DNA from 4 places in the Kitasatospora sp. NPDC088779 genome. Region 1 is predicted to be linked to each of the others. Evidence: riboswitches for the same ligand, from Rfam matches in the RefSeq annotation. Region 1 holds a riboswitch; each other region holds the start of a gene.

Evidence for each region. Region 1 has a riboswitch for cyclic di-AMP ahead of AB0P03_RS30555 (LysM peptidoglycan-binding domain-containing M23 family metallopeptidase). Riboswitches for the same ligand answer to the same signal wherever they lie in the genome.
Region 2: another riboswitch for cyclic di-AMP. It lies ahead of AB0P03_RS01605 (glycoside hydrolase family 16 protein); the one in region 1 lies ahead of AB0P03_RS30555 (LysM peptidoglycan-binding domain-containing M23 family metallopeptidase).
Region 3: another riboswitch for cyclic di-AMP. It lies ahead of AB0P03_RS13055 (NlpC/P60 family protein); the one in region 1 lies ahead of AB0P03_RS30555 (LysM peptidoglycan-binding domain-containing M23 family metallopeptidase).
Region 4: another riboswitch for cyclic di-AMP. It lies ahead of AB0P03_RS20955 (transglycosylase family protein); the one in region 1 lies ahead of AB0P03_RS30555 (LysM peptidoglycan-binding domain-containing M23 family metallopeptidase).

What each region holds. Positions count from the first base shown of each region.
Region 1 covers NZ_JBFBHW010000042.1:37,717-44,753, reverse strand. Annotated here, with positions in the region: gene purB (adenylosuccinate lyase) at 1-734, shown strand, start outside; gene AB0P03_RS30560 (MFS transporter) at 742-2,274, opposite strand; cyclic di-AMP (ydaO/yuaA leader) riboswitch at 2,587-2,769, shown strand; gene AB0P03_RS30555 (LysM peptidoglycan-binding domain-containing M23 family metallopeptidase) at 2,772-3,728, shown strand; gene AB0P03_RS30550 (DUF2470 domain-containing protein) at 3,978-4,697, opposite strand; gene AB0P03_RS30545 (MFS transporter) at 4,877-6,091, shown strand; gene AB0P03_RS30540 (RidA family protein) at 6,169-6,594, opposite strand; gene AB0P03_RS30535 (IclR family transcriptional regulator) at 6,621-7,037, opposite strand, start outside.
Region 2 covers NZ_JBFBHW010000002.1:2,685-9,721, reverse strand. Annotated here, with positions in the region: gene AB0P03_RS01625 (TetR family transcriptional regulator) at 1-499, shown strand, start outside; gene AB0P03_RS01620 (alpha/beta hydrolase-fold protein) at 687-1,829, shown strand; gene AB0P03_RS01615 (MoaF N-terminal domain-containing protein) at 1,923-2,252, opposite strand; gene AB0P03_RS01610 (lipase) at 2,462-3,814, shown strand; cyclic di-AMP (ydaO/yuaA leader) riboswitch at 4,073-4,239, shown strand; gene AB0P03_RS01605 (glycoside hydrolase family 16 protein) at 4,242-5,621, shown strand; gene AB0P03_RS01600 (hypothetical protein) at 5,641-6,126, opposite strand; gene AB0P03_RS01595 (IclR family transcriptional regulator) at 6,446-7,037, opposite strand, start outside.
Region 3 covers NZ_JBFBHW010000011.1:116,074-123,110, forward strand. Annotated here, with positions in the region: gene AB0P03_RS13040 (glycosyltransferase 87 family protein) at 1-1,360, shown strand, start outside; gene AB0P03_RS13045 (hypothetical protein) at 1,425-2,456, opposite strand; gene AB0P03_RS13050 (NlpC/P60 family protein) at 2,645-3,691, opposite strand; gene AB0P03_RS13055 (NlpC/P60 family protein) at 3,918-5,063, opposite strand; cyclic di-AMP (ydaO/yuaA leader) riboswitch at 5,074-5,223, opposite strand; gene AB0P03_RS13060 (NlpC/P60 family protein) at 5,562-6,596, opposite strand; gene AB0P03_RS13065 (NYN domain-containing protein) at 6,797-7,037, opposite strand, start outside.
Region 4 covers NZ_JBFBHW010000020.1:136,385-143,421, forward strand. Annotated here, with positions in the region: gene mfd (transcription-repair coupling factor) at 1-986, shown strand, start outside; gene AB0P03_RS20940 (MazG family protein) at 1,058-2,086, shown strand; gene AB0P03_RS20945 (SDR family NAD(P)-dependent oxidoreductase) at 2,104-2,529, opposite strand; gene AB0P03_RS20950 (cytochrome P450) at 2,794-4,089, shown strand; cyclic di-AMP (ydaO/yuaA leader) riboswitch at 4,300-4,467, shown strand; gene AB0P03_RS20955 (transglycosylase family protein) at 4,473-5,390, shown strand; gene eno (phosphopyruvate hydratase) at 5,658-6,944, shown strand.

The sequences.
Region 1 (7,037 bases):
AGGTCTACCCGCGCTCGCTGGACTTCGAGGTGCTCACCGCCCTCGTCCAGCTGGCCGCCGCGCCGTCCAGTCTGGCCAAGACCATCCGTCTGATGGCCGGCCACGAGCTGGTCACGGAGGGTTTCAAGGAGGGCCAGGTCGGCTCCTCGGCGATGCCGCACAAGATGAACACCCGCTCCTGCGAGCGCGTCAACGGCCTGGCCGTCATCCTGCGCGGCTACGCCTCGATGACCGGCGAGCTGGCCGGCGACCAGTGGAACGAGGGTGACGTCTCCTGCTCGGTGGTGCGCCGGGTCGCGCTGCCGGACGCCTTCTTCGCCTTCGACGGCCTGCTGGAGACCTTCCTGACCGTCCTCGACGAGTTCGGCGCCTTCCCCGCCGTGATCGAGGCCGAGCTGGACCGCTACCTGCCGTTCCTCGCCACCACCAAGGTGCTGATGGGCGCGGTGCGCGCGGGCGTCGGCCGGGAGGCCGGGCACGAGGTCATCAAGGAGCACGCTGTCGCCTCCGCGCTGGCGATGCGTGCGGGCGCCCGCGAGAACGAGCTGCTGGACCGGCTGGCCGCCGACGAGCGGATCCCGCTGGACCGGGCCGGGCTGGACGCGCTGCTGGCCGACCGGCTCTCCTTCACCGGTGCGGCCGGTGCTCAGGTCGCCGAGGTGGTCCGCCAGGTGGAGGCCGTCGCCGCCGCCTACCCGGAGGCCGCCAAGTACGCGCCCGGTGACATCCTCTGACGATTCGTCAGCTGGCTGAGGGCCCTGCCGCCGATCCGGTGGCGGGGCCCTCGTCCGTGTGGACGTGGCCCGGGTCGAGCGGCGGGGTGGTGCCGCAGGCCCACTCGCAGTCCGGCTCGGCCACCGGGCGGTCCACCGGCGCGAGCACGTTGCCGCGGACGGTGGCGAAGGCCGTCAGACCGCCGGTGACCAGCAGCCCGGCGCAGATCAGCATCGCGGTGCGGAAGGCCGAGTCCACCGCGGACGGCACCCGGTAGGCGTCGCCGCTCAGCCCGGCGAGCGAGGGCAGCGCGGCGACCGCGAGCAGCCCGGCCGCGCGGGCGGCGGCGTTGTTGACGCCGCTGGCGATGCCCGCGTGCCGGACCTCGACGGCGGCCAGCACCGTCGCCGTCAGCGGCGCGACCAACAGGGTCATCCCGCAGCCCAGCACCGTGACGGCGGGCAGCACGTCCGCCCAGTAGGAGGAGCCGGGGCCGGTGCGCAGCATCAGCAGCACCCCGGCGGCGCACAGCAGCGGACCGACGGTGAGCGGGATCCGGGGGCCGATCCGCTTGCCCAGCCGCCCGGCGCGCGCCGACAGGGTCAGCATCAGCACGGTGATCGGGACCAGGGCGAGGCCGGAGACCAGCGGGGAGAAGCCGGAGACGATCTGCAACTGCACCACCAGCAGGAAGAACACCCCGCTGAACGCCGCGTAGACGCAGAGGGTGACCAGGTTGACGGCGGTGAACAGCCGGGAGGAGAAGAGGCCGAGCGGCAGCATCGGCTCGGCGGCGCGGCGCTCGACCGCGATGAAGGCCGCGCCGAGCAGCAGGCCGATCGCGCCGGTGAGCCAGACCGCGGGGGACAGGCCCTCCCCGGCGGCGGTCAGCGCGTAGGTGATCGCGCCGAGGGCGAGCGCGGCGAGCAGCGCGCCGGGGACGTCGAAGCGGCCGACGGCGCTCTCGTTCCGGCTCTCGGGGACGAACCGGGAGGTGACCGCGACCACGGCGGCCGCGAGCGGAAGGTTCAGCAGGAAGATCCACCGCCAGCCGGGGCCGTCCACCAGCCAGCCGCCGAGGAAGGGGCCGACCGCGGCCGACACCCCGCCGAGGCCCGACCACAGGCCGACCGCCGCCGAGCGGTCGTCCGGGTGGAAGACGGCTTGCAGCATGGCGAGCGAACCGGGGGTGAGCAGCGCCCCGCCGATGCCCTGGACGGCGCGGGCGGCGATCAGCACGTGGATGGTGGGGGCGGCGGCGCAGGCCGCGGAGGCGGCGGCGAACCAGAGCACGCCGATCAGGAAGACCCGGCGCCGGCCGTACCGGTCGCCGAGCGCGCCGCCGAGCAGGATCAGTCCGGCCAGGGTGAGCAGGTAGGCGTTGAGCGTCCACTGCAGGGACGCGAGGGAGGCGCCGAGATCGGTGCCGATGCGGGGCAGCGCGACGTTCACCACGGTGCCGTCGAGCATCGCCATGCTGGAGCCGAGCACCGTCGCGAGGAGGACCCAGCGTCCCCGCGAGGTGCCCAGGCGCAGTGTTCCTGCTTCGGAGGTGGCCACGGGCCGATCCTGCGCCCGTGGGGCGTACGTGACAAGGGTCACCGGGGGGTGTGTCGGTGGGTGCGCGGTGCGTGAGCGGGCGGGTGCGCAGCGGTGGCGGAATCGGCGCAGCGTCGTGGATCAGTGGCGCCGGGTGAATGGATTGTGCACGTACGGTGCAGCCGATCATTCGGAGGGTCACCGCAGCTCGGGGGGTTGTTGCCGGTTCAAGTGATCGACATTGCTTCACCCGAACGGATGGGTTTTAGTTCAGCGACCGCCCGGCCAGTCCGGACGGATCCACCGGGTGGAACGCCGAATCCTGCCGCTGCCCGGTGGCTCGCACCGAACTCTGTACGGCAGGAGCGGGGGACCCACAGGTAAGTCGCCGGACCGGAAACGGCACGCTTTCGCGTACCCGGATCCAGGGCCGGCTAGGGGTGAAGCCGCATGTGCGGCCGGGCAACTCCAGCCCGAACCCGACAGCTCACCTCGCAGGCGTCGGAGAGGAAAATTCCATGCCTGCACAGGCTCGTCGTATCGCCCTGCCCCGCGCCGCCCGCATCGGGATCGCCACCGCCGTCACCGGTGTCTCCTTCGCCCTGCCGCTCGTCACCGCGATGAGCGCCCAGGCCCACCCCGCGCCGGCCGCCGCGGTCACCGCCGCCCCGGCCGCCGCTCCCGCCGACCAGGCCCAGGCCTCGTCGCAGGAGAGCTACCGCGTCGTCAGCGGCGACACCCTGTCCCGGATCGCCGACGCCCAGCACGTCGACGGCGGCTGGCAGGCGCTGTACGACCACAACCGTGAGGTCGTCGGCGGCAACCCGGACCTGATCTTCCCCGGTCAGCGGCTCGTGATCGCCGGCCAGGCCGCCCCGGCCAAGCCCGCTGCCCCGGCGAAGCCCGCCCAGCCGTCCGCCCAGGACGCCGCGCCGGCCACCACCGCCAAGCCGCAGGCCCAGCCGGAGGTCCGGACCGAGGCGGCCAAGCCGTCCGCCCAGCTCCAGGCCCAGCTGCAGACCGCCGCGCCGTCCGCCGTGGTCACCGCCGTGCCGGTCGCCGCCGCTTCGGCCTTCGTCGCCCCGCTGGCCGGCCCGAAGCTGGGCACCGCGTACGGCGTGGCAGGCTCGATGTGGGCCTCCGGCCACCACACCGGCCAGGACTTTGTCGCCTCCACCGGCACCCCGCTGCGCGCCGTCGGCAACGGTGTCGTGGTGAAGGCCGGCAACGGCGGCGCCTACGGCAACGAGGTCGAGATCAAGCTCGCCGACGGCCACTACGCCGAGTACGCGCACCTCTCCTCGATCGGTGTGAAGATCGGTCAGGCCGTCAAGGCCGGACAGCAGATCGGCCTCTCCGGCGCGACCGGCAACGTGACCGGCCCGCACCTGCACTTCGAGATCCGCAACGGCTCGGAGTACGGCTCGGACATCAACCCGGTCGCCTACCTGCGGGCCCACGGCGTCGCGCTCTGACCCGTACCGGATGTGCCGGATGAGGAACCACCGCTGCTACGGGGCGAATCGACCGCCCGGGATGGTCATGTCGGGTGACCGCTCGACCGGGTGATCGCCGCAGCAGTGGACATGGGCGCGGGACACGCCCAGGCCGGCCCGGCTCGCGAGACTTCTCTCGCGAGCCGGGTCGGCCGCTGTCGTTTCCGGGCCTTGGTGGGTGTGTCCGGGGAGAGTTGACGATACGTCAGTGTGCTTCGGCGGGCCGGTTCAGAGCCGGTGGGCGGGCAGCCCGTGCTGGGCGGCGGTCAGCAGCTCGTGCATCCGCTGCCCGAAGTCCTCGGTGTCGGCGGCCGGTTCGGGGAAGACCAGGCGGACGTCGCGGTGGCCGTGCGGGTGGTCCAGGCGCAGGACCAGGCCGTGGCGGTCCAGGGCGAGCGGGCGGACCTCCGGGTGCTGGGCGAGCAGGTCCGGGTCGAGCAGCCGGGTGAGGACGGCGAGGGCGTCGGCGTGGTCGTCGGCGAGGTGGGTGAGCATGGCGGCCTCGTAGCGGGCCAGCGGGTCGGGCGTGGCGAGGGCGAGGTCGCCGGCGGTGAGCGCGCCGGTGCCGTACGGGGTGGCGAGGACGGCGTGGGCGACGTCCACGCGCAGGTGGACGCTGAGGCCGTCGTCGGCGAGGTGGGCCAGGTGCAGTCGGCCGGCCAGGGTGAGGCGGGCGCGGATCCGGTCGCGGACGGCGACGGGGGAGATGTCGGTGACGTCCAGGACGACGGCGAGTCCGTCGGTGGCGCGGGCGGCGGCGGTGGCGAGCGGGTCGCCCAGTGGGGCGCGCAGGCGCAGCCGGGAGCCGTGGACGGAGACCGGGGAGTCGAGGTCGTGGTGTTCGCCGAAGGCGCGGACGGTGAGCGAGGAGGTCGCGCTGAGCAGGCTCTGGACGCGCTCGGCGGTGGTGGGTTCGGGCACCTCGGCGTCGCCGGCGGGCAGGCTCATGACGGACCTCCAGTTAGTTAGGTGAGCCTAACCTAATCTCCGCTCGAGGGTGTGGCAAGTGGCGTGGCCGGGATTGCTGTCGTCGGGGATAGGTGGCGCTTGCAAGTACCCGCGGGTGTCTCGTATTGTCGACGCTGGTAGTTGCATGCGCAACGGTTCTCTCTGGAAAGCGGTCCCTCATGCCCCTCGCGCTCCTGGCGCTGGCGATCAGCGCCTTCGGTATCGGCACCACCGAGTTCGTGATCATGGGCCTGCTGCCCGAGGTCGCCGGCGACTTCTCGGTCTCCATCCCCACCGCCGGTCTGCTGATCTCCGGCTACGCGCTCGGCGTCGTGGTCGGCGGCCCGCTGCTCACCATCCTCGGCACCCGGGCCCCCCGCAAGGGCATGCTGCTGACGCTGATGGGCCTGTTCGTGGTGGGCAACCTGATCGCGGCCGTCGCCCCCGCCTTCGGGCTGCTGATGATCGGGCGGATCGTCAGCGCCTTCGCGCACGGCGCGTTCTTCGGCATCGGCTCGGTCGTCGCCGCCGACCTGGTCGCCCCGCACAAGCGGGCCGGCGCCATCGCCCTGATGTTCACCGGCCTCACCGCCGCCAACGTGCTGGGCGTCCCGATGGGCACCCTGCTCGGCCAGCACTTCGGCTGGCGCTCCACGTTCTACGTCGTCGCCGGGCTCGGCCTGCTCGGCCTCGCCGGGATCGCGGCGCTGGTGCCCGTCCAGCCGCGGGCGGGCGCCGCCCGGCTCGGCCCCGAACTGGCCGTCTTCCGGACCCTGCGGCTCTGGCTCGCGCTCGCCATGACCGTGCTCGGCTGGGGCGGCATCTTCGCGATGTTCACCTACATCACGCCGATGATGACCGAACTGGCCGGCTTCGCCCCGAGCAGCGTCACCTGGCTGCTCTTCCTGTTCGGCGTCGGCCTGTTCGTCGGCAACCTGCTGGGCGGCTGGTTCGCCGACCGCGCGCTGATGCGCAGCCTCACCGTGATCCTCGCGGTGCTCGCGGTGCTGCTGTTCGCCTTCACCTTCGCCGCGCACAGCAAGCCGGCCGCGATCGTCCTCATCCCGCTGATCGGGCTGTTCGGCTTCGCGACCGTCGCGCCGCTGCAGAAGCGGGTCATGGACCAGGCGGCGGGCGCGCCGACGCTGGCCTCGGCCGCCAACATCGCCGCGTTCAACCTGGGCAACGCGCTGGCCGCCTGGCTCGGCGGGCTGGTCATCTCCGGCGGCCTCGGCTACGACGCGCCGAACTGGGTGGGCGGGCTGCTCACCGCGGTCGCCCTCGGTGTGACGGTGTTCGCGGCGGCGCTCGACCGGCGCGGCGCGGCGGGCGAGGGGCGGGTCGTGGCGCGCTCGGGGGCCCCGGCCGAGCAGGGCGTGCCCGCGGGGCGGTGAGCGAGGGGGACGGCGGAGGGCCCGGACGCCTGGTGCGCGTCCGGGCCCTTGCGGTGGTCGGGCCGCTCGACGGTGTCTCAGGCGACGACGGCCTGGGCGTCGATCTCGACCAGCATCGGCTCCTGCGGCAGCTCGACGAAGATCGTGGTGCGGCAGGGCTTCACGCCGCCGGGCTTGATGTTCTCGTCGATGAACTCGGCGTACACCTCGTTCATCAGCGGGAAGTCCGCCCGCTTGGTGAGGTAGACCCGGAACATCACCACGTCCTCGATGGTGGCCCCGCCGGCCTCGACGATCGCCTTGACGTTCTCCAGCGTGCGCCGGGTCTGCGCCTTCACGTCGCCGTGGTACAGGTACTCGCCGGTCGCCGGGTCCTGCGGGCCCTGGCCGGAGACCTGGAGGATCGGGCCCTTGCGGACGCCCTGGGAGAACATCCAGGCGGGGGCGGGGGCGCCGTCGGTGCGGACCTCGGTCTTGCCGCTGGTCGGGTGCTGCTCGTTCATGGGGTTCCTTACGGTCTGACGGTTGATCAGTTGTGGTCCGGGTGGCCGCAGTCGGCCGAGATGGCGCGGGTGGTGGCGAGCAGCTGCGGGAGGAGGTCCAGCACCTGCTCGTAGGGGAGGACGACGTCCGGCACCGAGATGGACGCGGCGGCGACGACCCGGCCGCTGGCGTCCCGGATCGGTGCGGCCACGCAGTTGATGAACGCCTCGTGCTCGGCGTGGTCCTGCGCCCAGCCCTGGACGGCGACCTTCTCCAGCTCGGCGAGCAGCGCCTCGGGCGTGCTGAGGGTGCGGGGGGTGTGCGGGGTGAAGTCGATCCCGGCGGCCACCCGGCGGCGTTCGGGCAGCGGCAGGTCGGCCAGCAGCACCTTGGAGACGGCGGCGCTGTGCAGGGCGGCGCGCAGGCCGATCCGGGAGTACATCCTGACCGGGTGCCGGGAGTC
Region 2 (7,037 bases), on a different contig from region 1:
CACCTTCTACCGGTACTTCTCCGTCAAGGAGGACGCCGTCGCGCCGCTGCTGGCGGCCGGTGGGCGTCGCTGGGTCGACCAGCTCGCCGAGACCCCGGCCGATCTGCCGCTGCGCGAGGCTCTGGAGCGCTCGGCGGTCGCCTCGCTGACCCCGCCCGACGAGGAGGCGGTCGAGGCGATGGAGTGGACGCGAAGCCTGCTGCGCGACCCGCGCCTCGACGGCACGTGGCAGCGCGTCCACGCCGACTCCGAGGAGCGGCTGCGGGCGGTCCTCGCGGCGCGTTGCCCGGGCGGCACCGACCCGCTGGAGATCCGACTGGCCGCCGCTGCGGCGACGGCCGCGATCCGGGTCGCGCTGGAGGAATGGGCCGCCTCGGACGCGCCCACGACCGGCCCGGGCTCCCCGCGGGAGCTCGGTGCGCGCTGCATGCGCGAACTCACGGCGGGGCTGCGGCTCTACGGGCGGGAGGGCTGGGCCCGCCCGGCCGCGAACAGGTGACAGATAACAGCTGACAGATTTCGTTATCTGTTATCTGTTATCTGTCGGCTGTCATCTGTCATCTGTTCCTCCTCCCCGGCCCCGTTAGGGTGGGTGATCGCGCGCCCCGGTGGGGGAACCGGGGTGACCACCTCGGATGTCCTGGACGGAGGGGGCGGGGAGTTCGAGGCGTGGGAGCAAGTAGGACATGGGTCTGACGAGCCACAAGGTGTTGGCGCTGGCCGTATTGATCGCCGTCGTGATGACGGCCGGCACGGTCTGGCTGTGGCCAAGACTCGCCAAGCAGACCTGGCAGGCGGTGCTCGGCCGGATCGGCTCCCTGCTCGCCACCCAGCTCGCGGTGCTGGCCGCGCTCGGCCTGGTGGCGAACAACTACTTCGCCTTCTACAGCAGTTGGGACGACCTGCTGGGCACCGGTGACACCGGCCCGGTGGTGATCCACAACAAGGCGGACGCGTCCGGCCGGCTGCTCGTGGAGACGATCGGCCACGCCTCCGTCAAGGGCGGCGGCGCGATGGGCCGCGAGCCCAGCCAGTCCGGTGAGATCCGCAAGGTGCGGATCGACGGCGCGGCCAGCCGGCTGTCCACCGAGGGGTACGTCTTCCTGCCGCCGCAGTACTTCCAACCGGAGTACGCGCAGCGGCAGTTCCCGGCGGTGATCGTCAGCACCGGCTTCCCCGGGATCGCCGAGAACCTGATCACCCGGTTCAACTACCCGGGCGCAGCGCTCAAGTTGCTCCAGGACGGCAACATGCAGCCGACCGTCATGGTGCTGATGCGCCCCTCGCCGGCCCTGCCGCAGGACACCGAGTGCGAGGACATTCCGGGCGGCGCGCAGTCCGACACGTACTTCACCAAGGACGTCCCCTCAGCGATCCAGGCGAGCTTCCGGGTCTCCTCCGACCCGCAGGCCTGGGCCTTCATGGGCAACTCGACCGGCGGCTACTGCGCCCTCAAGCTGGCCATGCGCCACCCGGACGTCTTTCCGACCGCCGTCGCGCTCTCCGCCTACTACGACGCCGCCGACGACCCGACCACGGGCGACCTGTTCGGCGGCAGCAAGCAGCGTCGTGACGAGGCCAACCTGATGTGGCGGTTGAAGAACCTGCCGCAGCCCAAGGTATCCGTGCTGCTGGCCGGCACCAAGAAGGGCGACGGCGACTACCGGCGCGACACCGAGGCCTTCGTCGACGCCGTGCAGTCCCCGATGAAGGTCTCCTACAGCATGTTGGAGAACGGCGGCCACAACTTCGAGACCTGGAGCGCGCTGCTGCCGTCCTCGCTGGAGTGGATGTCCCAGCACCTCAAGGTCCCGAACCAGGCTGCCTGAGCAGGCCGCCCGAGCAGACTGTCTGAGCAGGCAGTCTGCTCAGACAGTCTGAGTAAGCCGACGGACAGCGAGGGGGCGCGGGAGCGGTGAGGCTCAGGCCACCCGCTCCAGCGTCCCGGTGTGCAGCTCGCCGACCCGGCCGCCCTCGCCCTCGTACGTCCAGAAGGCGCGTACCGTCAGCCGGCCGAGGTCCATCACGTGGCTGACGGTGATCCCGCTCTCCTCGGTCCAGCTGATGAAGTAGATCTCCGGCGCCACCTCGGCGACGTGCAGCCGCACGTCCTCCCACTGGCCCGCCGACTCGCCGAGGCCCTCCCAGCGCAGCCGCCTGCCGTCGGCCGAGTAGGTGTTGCGGAAGGCCGCGCCGTTGTCGGCCCGGAAGAGGTAGGTGCGGCCGGCGAAGGCGGGCAGGGGCGCGGTCATGGTGGGGCGGTACCTCGTTCCTGTGGGGCCGTGCACGGCGGTCTTGTGCACTGCGGAAGATGTCGGACCTCCAATTTATCCGACCCGGTGAGCCGGGTGGGCGCACCCGTGGACGGTGCGCCACGGCACCGGCCGCCACCGCGCAGGCCGGCGCGGTGTGCGGCGGGCACCTGGGCGCCCGCCGGCGGCCGGTCCTACCGTCCACCCCCATGAGACGCACCCCCACCCCCATGCGGCACACCCCCACCGCCGTCAGACGCACCCCCACCGCGTTGTCCGCCCTCCTGCTCACCCTCGCCGCGCTGCTCCTCGGCACCCCCACTCCCGCCCAGGCCACCGCTGCCCAGACCGTCACTGCCCAGACCGTCACTGCCCAGACCACCGCCCAGGCGGCCACCGCCCCGCTCACCCTCGAAGCCGCCTTCCCCGCCCCCGGCAACGGCTGGGCCAAGGTCGAGCGCTACCTCGACACCACCCCCGGCTTCCGCACCGAGCAGTACCCGGCCGACGGCCGCGGCGACCAGGACGGCGCCCGCCGGACGTACTTCGGCGGCACCGGCCAGCCCTCCTCCAGCCGCTTCCTGCTGTACTCGGCGACCGGCTGGGACACCGGTAGCCGTCCGACCCCCGTGCTGCTGGTCCACGGCGCCAACGACAACGCCGACCGCGCCTGGGCGAACCCGGGGGAGAGCGGCACCTGCGGTGCCTCCGCCTGCCCGTCCACCGGCCTCGCCCAGTACCTCGCCGGCACCGGCCACCGGGTGTTCGCCATCGGCTTCGCCCACAAGCAGGGCGACAACCTGCTCCAGGCGCAGGCCGTCGGCGACGCCGTCGCGCTGATCCGGGCCCGCCTCGGCGTCCCGCAGGTGGACGTGGTGGCTTGGAGCAAGGGCGAGGTCGCCGCCCGGGCGTACGTGTCCTCGGTGCGCCCGTCCTGGGGGCGGGCCTACGCGGGCGACGTGCGCCGCCTGATCACCCTCGGGGGCCCGAACGGCGGGCTCGACTACGTGTACGCGCACGGCTGGTCGTTCGACCTCGCGAGCTGGCCGGCCTGCGGCGGCACCGCCAACGCGCCGTCCCCGCACCTCTACATGACCTGCTACGGCACCTACACGGCGCAGCCCTGCCTCGGCGTGCTGCCCACCGGCGGCTACGACTGCTACCCGGGCCAGCGCCAGCTGCTCGCCCGCTGGGACGGCCGGTACGGGGTGGACGGCACCGCCCAGGACTGGTGGACCACCTACTACGGCGGCCAGGGCTTCTACACCTCCGGCCAGGGCATCCAGGCGGCGATCGACGCCGGTTCGCTGATCGCGCCGCTGCAACAGGCGGGCGTCCCCGCGTCGGTGCGCACCTATCTGCTCGCGGGCGGGTCCGCCGACATCCCGGGCGTGCTCAACGAGAACCGGGGGCCCAGCGACGGCATCGTGTTCACCGCGAGCGCCCTGGACACCACCGGCATCGCGACGATCGGCGGCACCCGGCTGCTCACCGGCCTCAACCACCTGGAACTCGCCTGGGCACCGGAGGCCGAGAGCCAGGTCGACAACTGGCTCGCTTGACCCGTGGACCCGTGGACCCGTGGACCCGTGGACCCGTGACCCGTCGATTCGCCGATCCGTCGTTCGGCAGCTCGACGGCTCCGCTGATCCGTCCCAACTGATCCACCACGCAGCGTCGTTGATCGACACCACTGTGACCTGTGCGACAACCGGCCCGGGCAGGTTGTCCGTTCACGGACGGCCCGCCTAGCCTGCAACCGTCGTCCGCCCTCGCGGACCCCCGCCGCCGGGACGCCGAGTCCTGTCCACCCGCCGGCCGGCAACCGAGCACCACAGCGGACGGGAGCGGGGGAACCAAGGTCAGCGCCCGGCCCGTACGCTCCCGCGTGCGGGCCGTGGCTAGGGGTGAAGCCGCTTCCACCGGCGGCCGGGCTGCCTCAGCCCGAATCCGACAGCTCACCTCGCAGGCGTCGCAGAGGACACTGCCATGCACCAGCCTGCCCGGCGCCGCGCGCCGCGCCACGCCCGCCCCTCCCGCCGGGGCCGCAACGCCACCCTCGCCGTCACCGGAGCGCTCGCCGTCACCGGCGCCGGACTGCTCGGCCTGCCGGCCGTCTCCGGCGCCCAGGCCGCCACCGCCCCGACCGTCACCCAGGACCGGCTCGCCCCGGCGACCATGGTCGCCAACCAGGCCGCCACCGCCTCGCTGACCCTCCACTCCTCGGCCTGCTTCACCGCGAAGACCGTCGGCGTGGGCGTCCGGAACGCGGCCGGTGCGAACCTCGACTTCCCGGGCAACGCCTCCAATGTGCAGATCTGCCCGAGCGGCCTGTCCTTCACCAGCGGCGCACGCGCCCTGCCGGCCGGGACGTACACCCAGTTCGGCTTCTGGCAGGACCTCGGCGGGACCTGGCACAACCTGGCCTCGCAGCAGCTGGTGGTCTCCAGCACCCCGACTCCGCCCCCGACCCCGACGCCCACCACGACGCCGACTCCGCCCCCGACCCCGACGGCGACCCCGACCCCGACGGCGACCCCCACCGCGAAGCCGACCCCCACCGCGAAGCCGACCCCCACCGCGAAGCCGACCCCGACGAGCAGCCCGAGCACGAGCAGCCCGAGCCCGAGCAGCCCGAGCGCCACCGCCAGCCCGTCGGCCGGCACCCCCGCATCCCCGGTCGCCGGCAAGTCGCTGACCTGGTCCGACGAGTTCAACGGCCCGATCAGCTGGGGCTCGCGCTGGGTCGGCGACAAGAGCACCGCGTACAAGTACGGCAACCACAACCCGGACGACAACAAGCTCGACCTGCTGAACAAGAACAACGTCAGCGTCGCGAACGGGGTCGCCACCTTCACCGCCGCGCCCGGCACCACCACGCTGGAGAACGGCAAGCAGGCCTGGAACACCGGCTTCCTGACCACCGAGGGCTCCAGCGAGGGCTTCCAGGTCAGGACCGGCGACTACGCCGAGACCCGGGTCAAGCTGCCGTCCGGCTCCGGCGCCTGGCCGGCCTTCTGGACCTGGAAGAACGGCAACGGGGAGGTCGACTCCTTCGAGTATCACCCCGACAACCCGAACCTGCTGGAGCTGACCAACCACGTCAACCCCGGCAACCCCAAGTACTACACCGACGCCGGCGCCGTCGCGAAGGACCAGTGGGTGACCATCGGCACCTATTACGGCGCCACCTCGGTGGACTGGTACGTCAACGGCGCCAAGGTGTTCTCGGACGGCAAGGGCGTCGGCGCCAACTGGTCGGCGTACCTGATCCTCAACCTGTCGGTCGGCGCGGGGAAGTACCACCCGGCGCCGCAGGGCACCGCCCCGATCACCTTCGCCGCCGACTACGTCCGCGTGTACCGGTAGGGCCTTCGGGGCTTCCGGGTCAGGAACCGGGAGCCGTCTCGACCACCGTGATGTCGAACGGCTGCCGGTTGTTCCCCTCGTCCGGGTCGTCCACGCCGCGCACCGAGACCGAGCCGCCGGTGAGCTTGCCGATCCGCAGGTCCGGGGAGAGGCGCACCGGTACCAGCGCGGTCGCGCTGCGCAGCGGGGGCAGTCCGGCCGGGAAGACACAGCGCACCTGCCGGCCGTTGAGCCGCACCTCGCAGTCCTCGGGGAAGTACGGGCCCACTGGGGAGACCCCGGGAGGCAGCGTCACCAGCACGGTGAACGGTGCGGCGGTGGTGTCCGGGCCGCGGTTGGCGATGAAGGCGTGGACGGTGGTGGTGCCGCCGGGCGGGGCGGCGTCCGGGTCGAGCCGGACCACCTCCAGATCGGAGCGGGACGCCGTGGGGGCTGCCGTGTCCACCGCCGGCCGGGGCTCGGGCCGCCGCAGCGCCCAGGACGGGCCGGCGGTCAGCGTCGCCACCGAACAGCCGGCCGCCATCGCGGCGACGAGCGAGGCCGCGCGGAATCCGCGGAGCCTGCTGGCCTGCCCGGACCCGCCCCGCCTGGACCCGCCCTGCCCGGACCCGCCTCGCATTGTCGAACGCCTGTACGTCATCGTCGTCCACCCTGTCCCGGGGCCCCGGCCGCCCGCGCCGCTGCGGGCCGCGTCCGCACCAGGGTGGCGGAGCCTGCGCCGGGGGCCGGTGCAACCCGCTCGGCGTCCGCCCGAACGGGGGAGCGTACGTACGGGAAGTCGACCGGATCGACTTCCCGTGCGTGAAGCGGGCGGTGGCGACGGGTCAGGGTGCGAGGACCTGCCCCAGCCGGGTCGCGATGTGATGCATCACCGGCACCAGCGAGGACGTGCCGGCCTGCTCCTCCAGGGCCCGGATGCGGGCCTCCGGGCCGGACACCGACAGGGCGGTGGGCGTCGGCGCGCCCGGTACGGCGAGCGCGATGCAGCGGACGCCGATCTCCTGCTCCTGGTCGTCGACCACGTAGCCGCGCTCGCGAGCCTCGGCGAGCTGGTGCAGCAGCTCCTGCGGGTCGGTGACGGTGTACTCGGTGTGCGCGGGCAGCGGGTTGGGGCCCAGGACGGCGCGCGCCTCGTCCTCGGGGAGCTGGGCCAGCAGCGCCTTGCCAACGCCCGTGCAGTGCGGCTGCACCCGTCGGCCGACCTCGGTGAACATCCGCATCGAGCGCCGCGACTGCACCTGCCCGACGTACACCACCTCGCCGCCCTCCAGCACCGCCAGGTTGGCGGTCTCGCCGGTGGCCTCCATGAGTTCGGCCAGGTAGGGGCGGGCCCAGCTGCCGAGCAGCCGGCCGGCCGTCTCGCCGAGGCGGATCAGCCGGGGGCCGAGGGTGTAGCGACGCGCGGTGTCCTGGCGT
Region 3 (7,037 bases), on a different contig from region 1:
CCCGACGCCGGCCGCCCGGCAGGAGCCGGCCCGTGCCCCCGGCCGCCCGTTCGGGGCGCTCGCCGCACTCGGTGCCACCTGGGTGGCCACCCGGACGGTGCTGGTGCTGCTGATGACCGGCGTGGTCAAGGGGCTCGGCGGGGACATCACCGCCGACGTCTGGATGATCTACCACGCCTGGTACGGCGTCCTGCAGACCGGCACCTTCCCGTTCGACGACGTGACCTGGCAGTACCCGCCCGGCGCGGCCCTGGTGATCCTGCTGCCCGGCCTGCTGCCCTGGTCGTACCTGGTCTCCTTCTGGGTGATCTGCGGGATCGCCGACGTCGCCGCCACCGCCCTGCTGGTCCGCACCGGACTGCGCCGGGGCCGGGCACTGACCGGCGCCTGGATGTGGGTGGTGGCCGTGCCGCTGCTCGGCCCGATGGTCTACAACCGGCTGGACATCATCGTCACCGCGATCGCCCTGGCCGGCCTGCTGGCGCTGATCCGCCGCCCGGCGATCGGCGGGATGCTGCTCGGCCTGGGCGGGATCATCAAGATCTGGCCGCTGCTCGCCCTGATCGGCACCCCCTCCGGCCGCCGCACCCGCCGCGCCTGGACGCTGGCCGCGGCCACCGCCGTCTCGGTGGGCTTCCTGCTCGCGGCCGGGATGAACGGCGCCTTCGGCTTCCTCGCCTTCCAGAAGGAGCGCGGCATCGAGGTGGAGTCGCTCGGCGCGCTGCCGCTGCACTTCGCCCGGCTCGCGGACGCCTGGGACGGCAGGGTCACCATGAACTACGGCTCCCCGGAGATGCTCGGGCCGTGGGTCCCCGTGATCAGCAAGGTGATGATGGCCGGCACCGTGCTGGGCTTCGCCTGGCTGCTGCTCTGGCGCTTCACCGCCAAGCGCCGCAACGCGGCCACCATGTACGACGCGGCGCTCAGCGCGCTGCTCATCTTCACCGTCACCAGCCGGGTGATCAGCCCGCAGTACCTGGTCTGGCTGATCGGCGTCGCCGCCGTCTGCCTGACCGTGCGCAACAGCAGCCAGCGGCCGGTGGCCCTGCTGATCCTGCTCGCCTGCCCGCTGACACTGGCCGAGTTCCCGCTGATGTTCAGCCGGATCCTCGCCAGCGAGCCCTGGGGCGTCACCGTGCTCAGCCTGCGCAACCTGCTGCTGCTGGCCGCCACCGTGCTCTCCTGCGTCCGGCTCTGGCGCGCCACCCGCGGCCCGGCACAGCTCCCGGCGACGGTGGTGCTGGCCAAGCCCGAGCCGGTGCCCGCCGGCGCCTACCCGGTGCGCCCCGGCATCGCCTACGAGCAGGACCTGCTGGACGGCATCGACCGGCCCGGCACCCCGGCCAGGCAGCGGCGCTGAACGCCGCGCGCGCCGTCAGGCCCTGTCCGGCCGATCCTGCCGGGCCCGCGACGCCGGACAGGACCTAATCACGCAGCGCGGCCACCTCGTCCAGCCAGAGCCGGGTGAACTCGGCCAGGCCGACGCCCGGTCCGGCCCGGAGCAGCCGGTCCAGCCGGTGGTCCCGGTCCGCCCCCTCCCCGTCGGCCGCGCCGACCGCCCGGTAGAACGCCACGAGCCGCTCGGGCCCGTAGCGCCGGGCGAGCAGCTCGCAGGCGAGCCAGGCCTGCTCGTACGCCTGGGCGATGCCGTCGGCCCCCGCGGTGAAGTCCCGGTCGGCGGGCAGCGCGGTGGGCAGCCGGCCGGCGGCGACGTCCCGGGCCAGCTCGGGGGCGATCTGCTGCGGGCGCCGGCCGGAGCCCCGGTAGGCGGTCCAGTCGGCGACGCCCTCGGAGAGCCAGAGCGGTGTCCAGGCCCGGGTGTCGGCCCTGGTCGCGACGTGGGTGGCCTCGTGGGTGACGACCACCTGCCGGCCGAAGTCGCTGAGCCGCCCGAACGTGCCGGGGTTGACCAGCACCCGGTCGGCGGGGGTGTGCCAGGGCGCGCCGGGGGCGGCCGAGGTGACCGCCGCCATGCCCGCCCAGCCCGCCGGGTCGACCTCCAGCAGCCGGGCGAACTGCTCGGCGGTGGCGGGTACTTCGAGCAGCAGGCGGCCCGCCCAGCCGGTGCCCCAGACCTCGCTCACGGCGGGTGCGGCCCGGTCGGCCACCGCGACCAGACCGGCCGGGTCGGGCCCGTCGGCCAGTCCGAGCACCAGGCAGTGCGCGCCCGCCGCGGACCGGGCGGAGCCGAGGTCCCAGAGCGCCGGGGGCCCGCTCGCACTCTCCTCCCGGTCGACCCGCCAGCCGCCGCCGGCCAGGACCAGGTCGATCCGGCGCGGGTACACCACCGGGTAGTCGTCGTACCCGGTGATCCGGACCGCCAGGTCGGCGGCGGCCGTGAGCCGCTCCGGTCCGGCGTCCGCGCCGAGCACCAGGTTGCGGTAGCCGGCCTCGATCGCCGCCGGTCCGGACCAGGAGGGCAGCGCCCGGGCCCGCGCGTCCAGCAGCGCGGCCACCTCGGCCCGCCGGTCCGACGCCCACCGGTCCGACGCCCACCCGGCCGCGGAGGGGTCCGCCGGGGCCGCCGGCGGCAGCGACAGCTGGGCCAGCCCGCCGGCCGCGAGCAGCAGCGCACCGCGCCGGGACAGCGTCCGGCGGGCGCCGTCTATCGGGTGGGGGGCGTCGGGGTCGGACGGTGCCGGGCTCAGAGCCGGACCACCCCCGCGACCGGCATCGCGTTGACGCTCTCGTAGCGGACCTTGGCGCCCGGGTAGGGGGCGTGCACGATCACCCCGCCGCCGGCGTACATCCCGACGTGGTGCATGTCCCGGTAGAAGATCACCAGGTCTCCCGGCCGCGCTTCGGAGAGGCTGACCCGCTGCCCGGCGTACGCCTGGGCCTGCGAGGTGCGCGGCAGGGTCACTCCGGCCTGCCGCCAGCTGTAGTACATCAGACCGGAGCAGTCGAAGGCGCGGGGCCCGGTGGATCCGTAGAGGTAGGGCGAGCCGATCATCCGCACCGCGGCCGCCAGCGCGGCCGCCCCGCGCTCGGAGGCGGGCGGGGCCGTGCCAAGGTCCAGCCGGTCGGTGCCCCGGGTGGCGCGCTGCTCGGCCTCCCGGGCGTCCTGGGCGGCCATCCGGGCCCGCTCGGCGACGCCCAGGCTGTTGAGGAGCCGCTGGGCCTCGGTGAGCCGCTGCTGGATCTGCTGCTTGCTGTCGGCGAGCGAGCGGCGGGCCTGGTCGAGTTCGGCGAGCTTGCCGGCGGTCTCGGTGCGGCGCTGGTCGAGCCGGCGCTGGCGGGTGGCCAGTTCGTGCAGGGTCTCCTGCTGCCGCTCGGCGGCCTGGTCGAGGGTGCGGGCCCGGGACAGGTAGCCCTCCGGGTCGGTGGAGAGCATCAGCTGGACGGTCTGGGCCATGCCGCCGCCGCGGTACTCGGCGCCGGCCACGGTGGCGAGGTCGCCGCGCAACTGGTTGAGCTGGTCCTGGGCGACGGCGATCTCGCCCTGGAGGACGGTCGTCTCGCCCTGGAGCCGCTGCTGCGCCTCCTGGGCAGCGTTGTACTTCTCGGACGCCTGCTCGGCCTCGCCGTAGAGCTGCTCCACCTGCGCCTTGACGTCCTTGCGGGTGGGCGTGTCCGGCGCGGCGGGGGCGGCCTGGGCGCTGCCGCCCGTCGTCACACCCAGGGCGGTGGCGGCGGCCGCGGTCAGCACCAGCGCACGGGCGAGCAGTTGGGAACGACGGTGCACGGGCATGGCGGCAGCGGCTCCGATCCGGCGGTGGGCCCCGCCGCCGCCCCAACGCGGGCGGCCCTGGAAGCGGAGTCCGGTGGCAGACGTTAGCGAGTCCGGGCAACCGAGTCCAAACCCCTGCCAACCCGAATATTTGACCCGCAATCGGACATCAGTCCGATGCGCCGGAAAAGCCGCAGGCCCGGCCTTCCGTGGTGGAAGGCCGGGCCTGGGAGGGCCTGAGCGGGGATCAGACCCGCACGATGGAGGTCAGCGGCATGTTGCCGACGGCCTCGTAGCGGACCGACGCGCCCGGCTTGGGCGCGTGCAGCACCTGGCCGTTGCCCGCGTAGATGCCGACGTGGTGGGCGTCCCCGTAGAAGATCAGCAGGTCGCCGGGCTGGGCCTGGGAGAGGTCGGTGCCGATCCGGGTACCGGCGTGGGCCTGCTCCTGCGAGGTGCGCGGCAGCGAGACGTCGACCTGGTTGAACGCCCAGACCATCAGGCCCGAGCAGTCGAAGGAGCCGGGGCCGGAGGCGCCGTAGACGTACGGGCTGCCGATCTTGGAGGCGGCGATGGACAGCGCCGCGGCGCCGCGCGAGCTGCCGGCGCTCGGCTTGGTGACCGGCGCGGCGGGGGCCTGCGACGCGCTCAGGTCGGTGCGGCTGTTGTCGCGGGAGGAGCGGTCGGCGGCCTGCTGGGCCGCCGCCTGCTGCTGGGCGGCCTTCGCGGCGGCGTCGGCCTTCGCCTTGGCCTCGGCGGCGGCCTTCTCCTCGGCCGCGCGGATCGCCTGGCGCTCCTGCTCGGACAGGGTGTTGAAGAGGTCCTGCGCGGCCTTGAGCTTGCCCTGGACCTCGTCCTTGGCGCTCTTCAGCTGCTGGGTGGTGGTCTCCATCTCGGCGAGCTTGCCCTGGGCCTCGGAGCGCACCTGGTCGAGCTTGCGCTGCTCGTCCTGGAGCTGCTTGAGCTGGCCCTTCTGGGTGCCACCGGCCTGGTTCAGCGTGTCGGCCTGGCTCAGGAAGGTGTCCGGGCTGGCGGAGAACATCAGCTGGACGGTCTGGGATATGCCGCCGTTGCGGTACTGCTCGCCGGCGATCTCGGCCAGGCCGCCCTGGAGGTCGGTCACCTGCCCCTGCTGCCGCGCCACCTGGTCCTGCAGGTCGGTGACCTGCTTCTGCAGCTGCTGCTGCTTCTCCTGGGCGGCGTTGAGCTTCTCGGTCGCGACCTCGGCCTGCTCGTTGAGCTGGTCGACCTGCTCCTTGACCTGGTCCTTGGTCGGCTGCGGGTCGGCGTGGGCGCCGGACTGCGCGGACAGCGCGACGGCCGCCGCGGCGAAGCCGGTCAGGATCGAGACCCGGGTGCGACTGGCGGGCTTGGGACGACGATGGGACGCCACGAAGGCGGACTCCTTCTTCCTACGCCGTCTACCGGGTGAGCTGACGGGTTCGGGCCGGAAGCGTGCCCTACGACGCCTCACGGCCGTTCCACCGGCCGACCTGGCGCCGATTCACCCCGGAGGAACGTGGTTCCCCGGCTCCGTTCGACAGCACCCCCGACTGCTGGGCTCCCCGTCGGGCAGGCACTGGGCCCGCCCCGCTGCGTCACGAACTCGACGGAAACCACCGCCGTCACCCTGGCTGGGCGATCGGGAGTGCGGTGGTTCGGGGCACGACCCTAGTAACTGAACCGTGATCCGTTCAAATCCTTGTCAGAAAAAAGACGGAAGAAGACCAAAGTTCTTTTGTGAATATGACACATAGTGATCACCGCCGTACGCAAAGCTGATCACTCTTCACCGGGGACTCGCGCTGCGGACAAAACCCGAACGCCACCCCCGGTCGGAGGGTGGCGTGGATCACAGGCCCGGACGGGGCCCTTCGGGCGTGTCGGGCCGTCAGACCCGGCGGATCGTGTTGATCGGCATCGCGTCGACCTTCATCACCTTCACCACGTCGCCGGTGTGCGGCGCGTGCACCACCATGCCGTTGCCGATGTACATCCCGACGTGGTGCCGGTCGGCGCCGTAGATGACCAGGTCGCCCGGCTGGGCCTGGTCCAGCGAGACCTTGGTGCCGACGTTGCCCTGCTCCTGCGAGGTGCGCGGCAGCGAGACGCCGGCCTGGCCGTACGCCCAGACCATCAGGCCCGAGCAGTCGAAGGTGGTCGAGCCGGTGGCGCCCCACACGTACGGCGAGCCCTGCTTGCTCATCGCCTTGGCCACGGCCACGCCCGCGTAGCCGCCGGCCTGCGGGAGGCTGCCGAGGTCGGCACGGTCGCTGCCGCGCGAGGCGCGGTCGTCCTGCTGCTGCTGGGCCCGCAGCGCGGCGCGGTCGGAGGCGCTGAGCGAGTTCAGCAGGTCCTGCGCGGCCTTCAGCTTCTGGTTGACGTCCGTCTTGGCCTGGTTCAGGTCCTTGGTGGTGGAGTCGAGCGAGGCCAGGACGGCGGCGGCCTCGGACTTCTCCTGGTCCAGCCGGCGCTGCTGGTCCAGCAGTCCCTTGAGCGCCTCCGACTCGCTGGCGCTGGCCTGCTGGGCGCTGGACGCCTTCTCCAGGTAGCCCGACGGGTCCGAGGAGAGCATCAGCTGGACGGACGGGTCGATGCCGCCGGTGCGGTACTGCTCGCCCGCCACGCCGGCCAGGCCGGTCTGGAGCTGGGTCATCTCGTCCTGGCTGCGGGCCACCTTGTCCTGCAGCTGGTCGGACTGCTTGCGGAGCTGGTCGGCCCGCTCCTTGGCGCCGTTGTACTTCTCCGCCGCCTGCTCCTGATCCTGCTGGAGCTGGTCGATCTGCGCCTTGACGTCGGTCTTGCTCGGCTGGGGCGCGGCGTGCGCGGCGACCTGCGCGGAGAGGGCGACCGCGGTCGCCGCGGCAGCGGTGAGCACGGAGACCCGGGCGCGGCTCGGCTGCTTGGGACGGCGGTGGGAGGCCAAGGGAATTGCTCCTTCTTCCATCGGCCTCACCCGATCAGGTGAGAATCCGGAAAATAGGTTTGACGCCACACCCTAGGGAAGATCCACGGGTTTTGCCACTCCCCCGAAGGCGTGAACTCCACTTCCCCCGCAGGCTTCACTGGATGTGCACACCGCCGCAAACCGGGCGCTGACCAGGCCTCATCCCGCCGCGGCAGCCGTCAGGGCCGCGCCAGCCGGTTCAGCAGCAGAACGGAAGCCACGGGGCGCGCGCCGGCCTTCCGCACGCCCTCCGCGACCTCCCGGTCGGTGGACACCACCACCACCGGACGACCCTGCGGCTCGGCCCGCACCAGACGGCGGATCAGCTCGTCCGCGGTCTCGCCGGTCCGGCTGAACCGCACCCGCACCCCGCGCGGTGGCGCCATGATCACCGGAACGTCCAGGTCCTGCCCGTCGAAC
Region 4 (7,037 bases), on a different contig from region 1:
AGGACCTCGTCCCCGAGGCGCGGATCGCCACCGCGCACGGGCAGATGGGGGAGAACCAGCTGGAGAAGGTCGTCGTCGACTTCTGGGAGAAGGAGTTCGACGTCCTGGTGTCGACCACGATCGTGGAGTCCGGCATCGACATCTCCAACGCCAACACCCTGATCGTCGAGCGCGGGGACACCTTCGGCCTCTCCCAGCTGCACCAGCTGCGCGGGCGGGTCGGCCGGGGCCGCGAGCGCGGCTACGCGTACATGCTGTACCCGCCGGAGAAGCCGCTCACCGAGACCGCGCACGAGCGCCTGGCGACCATCGCCCAGCACACCGAGATGGGCGCCGGCATGTACGTGGCGATGAAGGACCTGGAGATCCGCGGCGCCGGCAACCTGCTCGGCGGCGAGCAGTCCGGGCACATCGCGGGCGTCGGCTTCGACCTCTACATGCGGATGGTCGGCGAGGCGGTGGCCGAGTTCCGCGAGTCGCTGGCGAACGGCGGCGAGCCGGAGGAGGAGCCGCTGGAGGTGAAGATCGAGCTGCCGGTCGACGCGCACGTGCCGCACGACTACGCGCCCGGCGAGCGGCTGCGGCTGCAGGCGTACCGCTCGATCGCGGCGGTCAACTCGGAGGCGGACATCCAGCAGGTCCGGGACGAGCTCGTCGACCGCTACGGCAAGCTGCCCGAGCCGGTGGAGAACCTGCTGCTGGTCGCGGCGCTGCGGCTGTACGCCCGGCGGTGCGGCATCGCGGACATCACCCTCCAGGGGGCCAACGTCCGGTTCGGGCCGGTGGAGCTGCGGGAGTCCCAGCAGCTGCGGCTGAACCGGCTCTACCCGCGCAGCCAGGTCAAGGCGGCCGCCCAGCAGCTGCTGGTGCCGCGGCCGAGCACCGGGCGGATCGGCGGCAAGCCGCTGGTCGGGCGGGAGCTGCTGGGCTGGTGCAGCGAGTTCCTGTCGGCGATGTTCGACGACCTGGCGGGGTCGAAGAAGTAGGACCCCGGCGGGAGGGGCGGGTCCCGTCGGGCCCGTCCCCGCCCCGGGCGGGCGGCGGGTAGGTTCGGGGTGTGACGACGAATGTTCCGGACGCGAAGCTGATCCTGCTGACGACCACCCACCGGGTGGCCCCCGGGTTGCTGGCGTGGCCGGCGTGGGAGGCGCTGCGGTCGGCGGGGCGGGTGCTGGCGGGGGACGCGGGGCATCCGCAGGTGGCGGCGGTGCGGCAGGCCGGGGTGGAGGTCGAGGTCGTGGCGGCGGGGTCGGCACCGGCGCTGGCGCGGCTGCTGACCGGGCAGCCGGGCGGGGCTGGGCCGACGGTGTGGCTGGGCAGCCCGGACGGGGATCCGGGGCTGACGGACGCGCTGGCGCGGCTGGCGGTGGAGCACGCCGGTGAGGTGCCGGAGATCGAGGTGCTGCCGGGGTCGTACGACCTGCCGGGGGCGCGGCTGCTGGACCTGGTGTCGGTGATGGACCGGCTGCGCTCGCCGGGCGGTTGCCCGTGGGACGCCGAGCAGACGCACGAGAGCCTGGTGAAGTACCTGGTCGAGGAGGCGTACGAGCTGGTCGAGGCGATCGAGGAGGGGGACCGGGAGACGCTGCGCGAGGAGTTGGGCGACGTGCTGCTCCAGGTGTTCTTCCACTCCCGGATCGCCGAGGAGCACCCGGCGGAGGCGTTCTCGATCGACGACGTGGCCGGTGACATCGTCGAGAAGCTGATGTACCGGCACCCGCACGTGTTCGGGGACGTCGAGGCGGAGGGCGCCGCCGAGGTGGAGGCGAACTGGGAGCAGCTGAAGGCGGCCGAGAAGGCGGACCGGGAGTCGGTGCTGGACGGCGTGCCGGCCGGGCTGCCGTCGCTGGCGTACGCGGCGAAGCTGGTGTCGCGGGTGCGCCGGGCGGGCTTCGCGGGCGTGCCGGACGAGCCGTACGCGCTGCCGGCGGAGCTGACGGCGCAGTCGGCGGGCCGGCTGCTGCTGGCGGTGGCGCAGCGGGCGCACGACGCCGGGGTGGACGTGGACGCGGCGCTGCGTTCGGCCGCGCGCGGTTACCGGGACGCGGTGCGCGCGGCCGAGGGCCTCGGGCCGGTCGGCGAGTAGCGGGCCCGGGCAGGGCCTCAGGCGGCCGTGGCGGTGTTCTCGATCGGCCGCCGCTGCCGGGGGACGACTTCGCCGATGGCCTCGCCGACGAGGGCGAGGAGTTCGGCGAGGCGTTCGAGGTCGAGGCGGGCGGGCAGTTCGGCGAGCGAGACGATCCGCTCGCCGTCGGGGCCGGCGACGCAGAACAGGTCGATGGGGCCGAGGTGCTTCTCGGCGGTGTCGACGAGGGCGGCGACGTCGCTGGGGCGGCGGATGTCGCCGCCGACGCCGACGACGGGGCATCCCGGCCGGTCGAGTTCGGTGGCGAGGTCCTCGGCGACGCCCGCACGTTGGTCGGCGATCAGCACTCCGGCGGCGCCGGCGGCGGCGAACCGGCGGGCGAGCTCGGCTCCCGATCCGCCGTCGAGTACCGCGATGACGACGACTGCCCCGCTGACCCGCATGGTCTGCTCCTCCCTGTGGGCGACACCGCACCGGCGCCCACGATTTCTGCGGAGGATCGTAGGCAGGTCCTGACCCTCCGCAACAGGGATTACCCCTCAGGTGACCAGGGTCACGCCCGCCACCCGGCCAAGAGCTGTCCAAGAGCTGTCCACGGGGCGTCCACGGAGCGTTGGCGGGCCGTCCGCCGGGTGTCGACGATCCGGCCCCGCCGGTCGCGTCCGCCGGAGGCGGTGCGGCCCCGACCCACCGGATACGGTCGACGCATGCCAGTGCAGCCCGATCCCGCCGCCCCGCAGCTCTTCACCTGGGAGTTCGCCACCGATCCGTACCCCGCCTACGCCTGGTTGCGCGAGCACGCCCCGGTGCACCGCACGACGCTGCCGAGCGGGGTGGAGGCCTGGCTGGTGACCCGCTACGCGGACGCTCGGCAGGCGCTGGCGGACGGCCGGCTGTCGAAGAACCCGGCGCACCACAGCGAGCAGGCGCACCGCACCGGGCGGGTGGGAATTCCGGGGGAACGCCAGGCGGACTTGATGACGCATCTGCTGAACATCGACCCGCCGGACCACACCCGGCTGCGCCGGCTGGTGTCGAAGGCGTTCACGCCGCGCCGGGTGGCGGAGTTCGAGCCGCGGGTGCAGCAGCTCACGGACCGGCTGATCGACGGCTTCGCGCAGCGCGGTTCGGCGGACCTGATCCACGAGTTCGCGTTCCCGCTCCCCATCTACGCGATCTGCGACCTGCTGGGCGTGCCGGCCGAGGACCAGGACGACTTCCGGGACTGGGCCGGGATGATGATCCGGCACGGCGGCGGCCAACGCGGCGGCGTGGGGCGGGCGGTGAAGCGGATGCGGGCGTACCTGCTGGAGCTGATCCACCGCAAGCGGGCGGATCCGGGTGATGACTTGATCTCGGGCCTGATCCGGGCGAGCGACCACGGCGAGCACCTGAACGAGAACGAGGCCGCCGCGATGGCGTTCATCCTCCTGTTCGCGGGGTTCGAGACGACCGTCAACCTGATCGGCAACGGCACGTACGCGCTGCTGCGCAACCCGGAGCAGCGCAGGCTGCTGCAGGAGTCGGTGGTGCGCGGCGAGACGGCGCTGCTGGAGACCGGGATCGAGGAACTCCTGCGCTACGACGGGCCGGTGGAGATGGCGACGTGGCGTTTCGCGACGCGGCCGCTGTCGATCGGCGGGGTGGACATCCCGGTGGGCGATCCGGTGCTGGTGGTGCTGGCCGCGGCGGATCGCGATCCGGCCAGGTTCGCGGACGAGAACACCCTGGACCTGGCCCGCACGGACAATCCGCACCTGGGTTTCGGCCACGGGATCCACTACTGCATCGGCGCCCCGCTGGCCCGCCTGGAGGGGCGGAGCGCACTGGCCACGCTGCTTTCCCGGCTGCCGGACCTGCGGCTCGCGGAAAACCCGGAGAACCTGCGCTGGAGGGGCGGCCTGATCATGCGTGGCCTGCGGGAACTCCCGGTCGAATTCACTCCGGAGACCTGCTCTCCGCACGCGCCGCCGGTCACGCCGACCGACGCCCCGACACGCTGACGGCATGTCTCCGGCGGCCCGTGGAGCCAGGCCTGAACCCGCATCAATCCGGACATACCGCCGCCGCTGGTAGGCGATTGACCACGCGCCGTAATTTGTGTGTGATATCGGTGATATGAGCTTGTTATTGGTCTGATGATCTGTCTACTCTCCCTGGAGTTCGCAGCTGCGGACCTCGTGCGCGGAACGCCGAATCCTGCCCGCCGCGTCACGGGAAATCGACCAGACCCTGGGCAGGGGCGGGGGAACCAGGTTTGTTGCCGTTCCCCGACGGCTTGGGGTGAAGCCGCCCGAGCGGAATCGTTTCCGCTTTCGGCGGCCGGGCCACCTCCCGGTCCGAACCCGACAGCTCACCTCGCAGGCGTGCGGAGAGGGACCTCTTCATGCTGTTCGTTGGAACCGGCCGCCACCGCCGTCGCACCCAGACCGAGAAGGCCATCGCCGTCGCCGGTGTGGCCGGCGTCGGACTCGCGATGCCGCTCCTCACCGCCACCGGCGCCTCCGCCGCCCCGGCCTCCACCTGGGACGCCGTCGCCCAGTGCGAGAGCGGCGGCAACTGGAGCATCAACACCGGCAACGGCTTCTCCGGCGGCCTGCAGTTCACGCCCAGCACCTGGAAGGCGTACGGCGGCACCTCCTACGCCCCGCAGGCCAACCAGGCCAGCAAGGCGCAGCAGATCTCGGTCGCCGAGAAGGTGCTGGCCTCGCAGGGCCCGGGCGCCTGGCCGGTCTGCTCCCAGAAGGCCGGCCTGAGCAAGGGCGGCGCCCCGGCCTCCGTGGACACCTCTACGGACGCCAAGCCCGCCAAGCAGTCCGCCGCCAAGTTGACCCAGCAGGCGCAGGCCCCGAAGCCCGCCCAGCAGCCGGTCAAGCAGGCCGCCCCGAAGCCGGCCGCCCAGCAGCCCGTCCAGCAGGCCCCGCAGCAGACGCAGCCGCAGACCCAGGGCTTCTCCGGCAAGGCCGGCTGGGACGCCGACGCGAAGGTGTACTGGTACCAGAACAACGGCGCCTGGTACTGGACCAGCCACCAGAGCGTCTACCAGCAGTACGCGGGCCAGCCCGCCGCCCAGCCGCAGTACGCGCCCCGCGCCGCGCAGCCCGCGCAGTCCGCCCCGGCCGCGCAGCCCGCCGCCGCGCAGGGCGGTCACGACTACACCGTCAGGGCCGGCGACACGCTGTCGACGATCGCCGCCGCCCAGGGCGTGTCCGGCGGCTGGCAGTCGGTGTACGACGGCAACCGCGGCACCGTCGGCGGCAACCCCAACCTGATCATGCCCGGCCAGGTGCTGCACCTCGGCTGAGCGGCCCGGGCCCTGAACGGCCCGCGCCCTGCGGGCGAAGGGGGACGGGACCTGTCCCCCTTCGCCCGCATTCCCCCGTATTCGCCCGCTTCGATCGGGCAAGCAGGTGAACTACTGGCGGGTAGCCGGGCCACACGCTGAGACGGGACCGAGGCCAGCGCGGCCCCGGGGGCCGGGGCGGTTAGGCTCTGGTCGTAACGACTCCGCAATCGTCCCGCCGGCAGCACCCAACGTCAGCCGGACCCTGCTTCCGCAAGGAGATGCCTCGTGCCGTCCATCGATGTCGTCGTAGCCCGTGAGATCCTCGACTCGCGTGGCAACCCCACGGTCGAGGTCGAGGTCGGCCTCGACGACGGCAGCACCGGCCGTGCCGCTGTCCCGTCGGGTGCCTCCACCGGCGCCTTCGAGGCGCTCGAGCTGCGCGACGGTGACAAGAACCGCTACTTCGGCAAGGGCGTGGAGAAGGCCGTCCTGGCCGTCATCGAGCAGATCGGCCCGGAGCTGGTCGGCTACGACGCCACCGAGCAGCGCCTGATCGACCAGGCCATGCTCGACCTGGACGCCACCCCGGACAAGTCCTCGCTCGGCGCCAACGCGATCCTGGGCGTCTCGCTGGCCGTGGCGCACGCCGCCTCCGAGGCCAGCGACCTGCCGCTGTTCCGCTACCTGGGCGGCCCGAACGCGCACGTGCTGCCCGTTCCGATGATGAACATCCTCAACGGCGGTTCGCACGCGGACTCCAACGTCGACATCCAGGAGTTCATGATCGCCCCGATCGGCGCGGAGTCCTTCTCCGAGGCCGTCCGCTGGGGCGTCGAGGTCTACCACACCCTCAAGGGCGTGCTGAAGGAGCGCGGCCTGTCCACCGGCCTCGGCGACGAGGGCGGCTTCGCGCCGAACCTGGACAGCAACCGCGAGGCCCTGGACCTCATCACCGAGGCCATCCAGAAGGCCGGCTACGTGCCCGGCCGTGACATCGCGCTCGCCCTGGACGTCGCCGCGTCCGAGTTCTACGAGGACGGCGCCTACCAGTTCGAGGGCAAGGCCATCTCCGCCGCCGAGCTCATCGAGTACTACGCCGAGCTGGTCGACGCCTACCCGCTGGTCTCCATCGAGGACCCGCTGGACGAGTCGGACTGGGACGGCTGGAAGGCCATGACCGTCAAGCTGGGCGACAAGGTCCAGCTGGTCGGCGACGACCTGTTCGTCACCAACCCGGCCCGCCTGGCCAGGGGCATCGAGACCGGCACCGCCAACGCGCTGCTGGTGAAGGTGAACCAGATCGGCTCGCTGACCGAGACCCTGGACGCCGTCGAGCTGGCCCAGCGCAACGGCTACCGCTGCATGATGTCGCACCGCTCCGGCGAGACCGAGGACGTCACCATCGCCGACCTGGCCGTCGCCACCAACTGCGGCCAGATCAAGACCGGTGCCCCGGCCCGCTCCGAGCGCGTCGCCAAGTACAACCAGCTGCTGCGCATCGAGGAGATCCTCGACGACGCCGCCGAGTACGCCGGCCGCGGCGCCTTCCCGCGCTTCCGCTCCGCGGAATAGCAAGCACAGCCGCTCTGCGGAATAGCCAGCACAGCCGCTCCGCGGAGTAGCAAGCACGGCCGCTCCGCGGAGCAGCAGGCTCAGCCGCTCCTC